DNA from 2 places in the Halomonas sp. LC1 genome. Region 1 is predicted to be linked to the other one. Evidence: predicted binding sites of a transcription regulator. Region 1 holds the regulator's gene; the other holds the start of a gene.
The links. Region 1 encodes FNR, which switches genes on or off when oxygen is low (the NO sensors DNR and NnrR bind a similar motif). Its sites were predicted from a motif close to TTGATNTANATCAA; they were not measured.
Positions count from the first base shown of each region.

Region 2: QIT27_RS15845 (OmpW/AlkL family protein) is a predicted target of FNR. The motif match lies at 1,771-1,784, and genes of this name have one in related genera.

Region 1 is NZ_JASSPG010000002.1:143,291-146,721, forward strand. It holds gene QIT27_RS03550 (3'-5' exonuclease family protein) at 1-245, shown strand, start outside; gene ttcA (tRNA 2-thiocytidine(32) synthetase TtcA) at 321-1,229, shown strand; gene fnr (fumarate/nitrate reduction transcriptional regulator Fnr) at 1,219-1,968, opposite strand; gene hemN (oxygen-independent coproporphyrinogen III oxidase) at 2,027-3,431, opposite strand, start outside.
Region 2 is NZ_JASSPG010000010.1:30,182-33,612, reverse strand. It holds gene putP (sodium/proline symporter PutP) at 165-1,664, shown strand; gene QIT27_RS15845 (OmpW/AlkL family protein) at 1,868-2,494, shown strand; gene QIT27_RS15840 (YqcC family protein) at 2,566-2,898, opposite strand; gene QIT27_RS15835 (DUF3549 family protein) at 3,184-3,431, shown strand, end outside.

The DNA.
Region 1 (3,431 bases):
CTTTGAACGGGCTGTTCAAAAGCGTATTGGGGTTTGGTCTCCCCAACGCCCAGGTGGACGTTGCCAAGTTGCACGGGCGACAGCTGCGGCGGCTGCATCCACACATCGATACCCTCGACCCGCTTGGCGTAGCGTTGGCTCGCTGGCAGCTACCGCCATTGATCTGGCCCAGCGTGGTCAGTGAAGCCACCGCCAGCGCGCTCCTCTACCTGCGTTTACAGCGTGAGATCGCCCTGACGGCCTAGGGTTTGTATTGGGTAGAGCTTCGGAGTGTTGTTAGAATACGCGCTGCTCCTTCACCCATCGGCAGTGCGACGATCATGTTACAACCTGACTACTTTGACCCTACTGCGTCAGACAGCGCGTCTGACGAGTCTCTTGCCCAGCAGCATGAGCTGCAGGATGCCAAGCAGAAGCGTGAATTCAACAAGTTGCAAAAACGCCTGCGGCGCGAAGTGGGAAATGCCATCATCGATTACAACATGATCGAAGAGGGCGACCGGGTCATGGTGTGTCTCTCCGGTGGCAAAGACAGCTACACGATGTTGGAGATCTTGCGCAATCTTCAGCGCAACGCGCCGGTCAATTTCTCGCTCGTGGCGGTCAATATGGACCAAAAACAGCCTGGTTTCCCGGAGCACGTGTTGCCCCAGTACTTAGACAAGCTGGGGGTGGAGTACCACATTCTCGAACGTGATACCTATTCGGTCGTGAAGGAGAAAACGCCGGAAGGAAAGACCACCTGCGCGCTCTGTTCACGTCTGCGCCGTGGCTCGCTGTATGGGTTTGCCGACGAGATTGGCGCCAACAAGATTGCCCTGGGTCACCACCGGGAAGATATTCTGGAAACGCTGTTCCTGAATATGTTCTTCGGCGGTACGCTGAAGGCCATGCCGCCGAAACTGCTCTCTGATGACGGGAAAAATATCGTGATTCGCCCGCTGGCGTACTGCAAAGAGGCGGACATTGCAGAGTTTTCACGGCTGATGGCGTTTCCGATCATTCCCTGCAACCTGTGCGGTTCACAGCCCAACATGCAGCGCCAGATCGTCAAAGAGATGTTGGCAGAGTGGGACAAGAAGCACCCTGGCCGTTTGGAGAGCATGTTCAAAGCCGTCACCAACGTCGCCCCTTCCCAGCTTGCTGACCGCGAGCTATTCGACTTTGCCGGTCTGGAAGCGAAGCAGGCGGCGCTGATGGAGAGCCGCATTCAGGCGTTTAACGTGTAATCGTCTGCGCCTCCTCTTCTGCCAGGGTGATGAGGCGCTGCATGTCCAAAATATTCACCTCGCGACCCGAAACGGCCACCACCTCCTGCTGCTGAAAGCGGCTGAGAATACGGCTGACCGTTTCCACCGCCAGACCTAGGTAGTTGCCCATATCGGCCCGCGACATCGACAGCCGAAAGCTGTAGGGGGAGTAACCCCGGCGACGGAAGCGGTCAGAGAGCGTAATCAAAAAGCTGGCGAGCCGCTGGTCGGCGGTTTTGCGTGACAGCAAGCGCATCATCTTACGGTCATCGCGCAGCTCTTTACTCATGCTGCGGTAAAGCTGACCACGCAGCTCGGGCAGTTCTTGGGAGAGCGACTCCAAGCGGTCGAACGGAATTTCGCATACCGTGGTCGTCTCCAGGGCAATCACGGTACCGGGGTAGTACTCTTCGTCGATACCATCCAAGCCGACCAGCTCGCTGGGCAGAAAGAAGTTGGTGAGCTGATCGTTACCGTTCCCTTCGCTGGTCACCTGTTTCAAACTGCCAGAGCGCACGGCATAAACGCTGGTGAACGCGTCGCCCTGACGAAACAGCGGTTCGCCCTTCTTCAGCGGCGAGCGACGGCGAATGATGGCATCGAACTGGCTCATATCCTCAAGCTCCAGGGCAAGCGGTAAGCACAGCGAGCTTAAACTACAGGTTTGGCAGCGCGCTTCTTGCAGCAGTGAACGTCGTTGGCTGGCAGGATATGACATGGGGGTCTCCCTTCTTATTCGCCATCATGGGTACAGGGGGGCAGGTGGCTCAAGGCGCTCACACGATCTTTGAGTAGCGCTGGCCATCCTGGCGTTGTAAGTGGGTGTCGAAGGCCATGGCCAGGTGTCGAATGAGTAGCCGCCCCACCGGGGTGGCGGTGAGCCGAAGCCCCTGACGCGTTAACAGGCCATCCCGTTCGGCGATTTCCAACCGCTCAAGGGCGTTGGCAAAGTAATCTGCGGCATCGACCTGCCAGCGCTGGCCGACAGTGTCGAGGTCAATGGCCATATCGCACATGAGCCGCTCGATGACCTCTCTTCGCATTAGGTCATCCTTATTTAAACGTAACCCTTTCACGGTCGCCAGCCTACCTTCATCTAAGGCCGCTTCATAGTCAGCGAGCCGGGTAGGGTTTTGCGCGTAGCTATCGTTGATCCGAGAAATGGCCGATACCCCCAAACCAATCAAGTCGCACTCGGCGTGGCTGGAATAGCCTTGAAAGTTGCGCTGCAGGGTGCCGTTGCGCTGCGCCTTGGCCAAGCTGTCGTCGGGGCGCGCGAAATGGTCCATGCCGATATGCACATAGCCCGCCTGGGTCAGCATCGCAATGGTGGTATGCAGCATGGCCAGCTTCTCATCGGCGCTGGGCAGGTCGGCGTCCTTGATGCGTCGTTGGGGCGCAAAGCGGGTCGGCAGATGCGCATAGTTAAACACCGACAGCCGTGCGGGACCTAGCTCGATCACTTGGCGCAGCGTGTCCGCGAAACTCTTCTCGGTTTGTAAGGGCAGGCCATAAATCAAATCGAGGTTGAGCGAGCGAAAGCCGAGCCGATGGGCTTCATCCATTAGCGTTTCGGTGAGCACCCGGGGCTGAACGCGATTGATCGCCGCTTGTACCTGTGGATCGAGGTCTTGTACGCCCAAGCTCAAGCGGTTGAAGCCCAGCGACTGCAAATGGCGCAGGGTAAAGACATCCGCCTCACGTGGGTCGATTTCGATGGCGTAATCACGGTCCGGCGCATTGGAGAGGCCAAAGCGTGCGTCTAAGCGGTCGATCAAATCGCTCATCTGAGCCAGAGTGAGAAACGTTGGCGTGCCGCCGCCCCAGTGCAGCTGCTGCACCGGACGCTTTGTATCCAAATGGCGCGCAGTGAGCACCATCTCGCGATCCAACCGTGATAAGTAGGGTTCGGCCAGAGCGGTATTTTTTGTAGCGATTTTGTTGCACGCGCAGTAAAAGCAAATTTTCCGACAAAACGGGACGTGCACGTACAGTGAGAGCGGTTTTCGGCTGGCGTTGCTGCGCGCAAGCGCCTGGCTCATATCGTCAGCAGTGAATTGGTCATGAAAAGAGAGTGCCGTCGGGTACGAGGTATAGCGCGGGCCGCTGGTGTCGTAACGGCGTAGCAGTGCGTCGTCCCAGGCAGTGGTCTCCGCCGCTGCGGAAGAGGGGTGAGCGAGG
Region 2 (3,431 bases), on a different contig from region 1:
GGCTGGTAGTGACATCACGACTCAGGGTTAACAACAACAAGGCTGTGTCATGGCCGTGACGATTCGGCCAACGCAGCCCCTGTCGATGCTCGCCGTGTACAAAAGGGTCAGCACCCGCCGATGCTTTTGTACGTAGCGTCGTCCTCACACATTGGAGAAGTTTCATGGCTACAGGTGTATGGATTAGCTTATTCGGTTACTTCGCGCTGATGATCGCCATTGGCGTTTATGCAATGCGCAAGGCCACGTCTTCCTCTGAAGACTACATGCTGGGGGGGCGTACCCTCAGTCCACAGGTAGCGGCCCTCTCAGCGGGCGCGTCGGACATGAGCGGCTGGCTGCTGCTGGGGCTACCCGGTGCCATGTTCGTTTCTGGCCTGGGCTCTGCTTGGATCGGCATCGGCCTTCTGGTGGGTGCGTTCTTCAACTGGCTGCTGGTAGCGCCGCGCCTGCGTGAACAAACCATTCACTACGGCAATGCCATTACCATCCCGGCCTTTTTGGCCAACCGCTTCCCGACCCGCGCGCTGTCGCTACGCACGGTATCGGCCGTCGTCATCGTGATCTTCTTTGCCGTCTACACCGCGTCAGGCCTCGTCGCGGGTGGCAAACTGTTCGAAAGCGCTTTCACCGGCGTTTACAACTTCGGTGACATGAGCAACTACGCCATGGGCGTGATCATCACCCTGGGCGTGGTACTGATCTACACCGTCGTAGGCGGCTTCCTCGCCGTGAGCATGACGGACTTCGTTCAGGGCTGCATCATGATGCTGGCGCTGATCATCATGCCTGCCGTCGTACTGTTCGGTGAAGGCGGCGGCGGCTTCTCGCAGGCGTCTCAGACGCTCAATGAAGTCGATCCCACGCTGCTGTCATGGTCAGAAGGTCTCACGTTCATTGGTTGGCTCTCAGCGGTCACCTGGGGCTTAGGCTACTTTGGTCAGCCGCACATCATCGTGCGCTTCATGGCGATCCGTTCGCAGAAAGACGTACCGACGGCCCGTAACATCGGTATGGCGTGGATGCTCATCTCGTTGATTGGTGCCGTGTCTCTGGGTATCTTTGGTCGCGCTTATGCCATTCGCAACGGCTTGGACGTTCAGGATCCGGAAACCATCTTCATCGTGCTGGCCAACCTGCTGTTCCACCCGCTGATCACTGGCTTCCTCTATGCCGCGCTGCTGGCGGCCATCATGAGCACCATTTCCAGTCAGCTACTGGTGTCCTCTTCCTCGTTGACCGAAGACTTCTACCGCCTGTTCCTGCATAAGAAAGCCTCGGAGCAGCAGTGCGTTGCCGTGGGCCGTATCTGCGTCGTGCTGGTGGGTATCGTCGCCGCGATCATTGCTTCGGACGAAAACTCTCAGGTACTGGGTTTGGTGAGTAACGCCTGGGCAGGCTTCGGTGCGGCTTTCGGCCCGCTGATCATCCTGTCGCTGATGTGGTCACGCACCAACGGTGCGGGCGCCGTTGCCGGTATGATCGTAGGTGCCGTGACCGTCATGCTGTGGATTGCCCTGGGCTGGAACGGCTCCTTCATGGGAGGACCGGGCATCTATGAAATCATTCCTGGCTTCATCGCCTCGTTCATCGCCATTCTGGTGGTGAGCAGCGTGACGGCGGATGCTGGCGAATACAAGCACATCGACCGTCAAGACGCGTAATACGTCGGTTTGATGCAGCAGGCTCAGCGGGGAAACCCGCTGAGCTTTTTTATGGGCAGCGTTCTCACGCCAACACTCCCTACGAACTCCCCAACCCCCTCCCCCTTTGCCCCAGGTCAATAACGCTCTCGCACTGGCTCGATACACTGGCTCCAGGGTTAACGCAACCCACCATCCTCACACGATCGTCCAGGAGCCACGCTATGCGCCTTTTATCACTGCCCACTCTATTCACCGCCGGACTTGCCGCCGCTACCTTAGCCGCCAGTTCCCAGGCGTTCGCCTATGGGGCGGGCGATATTTTCACCCGCGTGGGGGTCGCCAAGGTGGCGCCCAAGAGCGACAACGGCTCGCTGGCCGGTGGGGCTTTCGCGGTCGATGTTCAAGACAAAACCGGCCCTGCGTTTACACTAGGCTACCGCTTCCACGATAAGGTAGGTGTCGAGTTACTGGCCGCGCTTCCCTTCGAGCACGACATTGCCCTCAACGGCGACCATCTCGCCTCCACCAAACACCTGCCGCCCACATTGACCCTACAATATTATCCGTTAGGCGGTAGCGAGTCGCCGGTGCAACCCTACGTCGGCGCGGGCATCAACTACACGCGTTTTTCCGATGAGCGCCTAGCCATTGGCGAACTCGAGCTGGACGACGCCTGGGGCGCCGCCGCCCAAGTGGGGGTCGACCTACTGATCGACGAACACTGGGCACTGAACGCTGCGGCGTGGTACCTGGACATCGACACCGACGCCAAAATCAATGGGGCTGCTGCAGGCACTGTGGCCATCGATCCCATGGTGGTCATGGCGGGATTGAGCTACCGCTTCTGAGTCCACGCAGTCGCGGCAAAAAAATGCCCAGGGCGTTCGCCCTGGGCATTGTCGTTGACGGCACGTCGCTCTTAATTCTCGGTGACGATTTGGTCGACCCGCTCCACCGCCTTGACGACCAGCACCTGATCGCTGGCACGCGCTTTCTCCTGCATCATGTAAGCCGCCACCGCCGGAGCGACATCGCACTTGGCAGGCATGGCGGCTTTGGCATCGATTAACGCGTTCAAACGCGCAATGAACACATAGCGCACCCACTGAGGCAGCGACATGGTATCGATACAGAAAGGCTGCTGGCTGGCAAATGCCGACGCATCGGGCGTGGGGGTGCGCCACAAATTCGCGGCCTTCATGGCGGCTTCAAGCTCAAGAAGCGCGGTTTGAAGCTGTTGATGGACGCTCATAAACACCTTGGGGTTGGTCAATGTTGACGCCCATTATCCCAACTCTGTGGGTAAGTTGCCACTCGCGAGCCTCTCTCTAAGGCGTTATTCACAGATTCACAGAAAACCTGCAAGAGGCTGTGGATAAACTATGGAAAGGTGTCGCCACCGCTACTCTCACGCGGCTTACGCAAAGTTGTTCAATTTTTAACCACTTAGACAATAAAGCACGGATTAATCAACGGTTGCGGCTGACAGTGGCAAACCAGCAAGGTAGAGTGCAGGCTTGAAAAGCGGAAGGATGTCATGCAGCCAATTCACACCCTTGATGAGTTTTTTACGCGCAGCGGTGCGGAGGTATCGCTTTACCATATGGGGCGCCGGGTCACGGCGTGTCCACGAGACGTATTGCGCGCTTTCGAGAACGCCGAATACGCATGGCCCGAGCCTTGGCAGGGTCAGGCACGGCTCGCCATTGTCTTCCGTTTGGGGGCCATGGAAGAGCCTGCCATTTGGTTCTTGGCACTGCCGCTGGATGAGCAAGGCATGCTCTC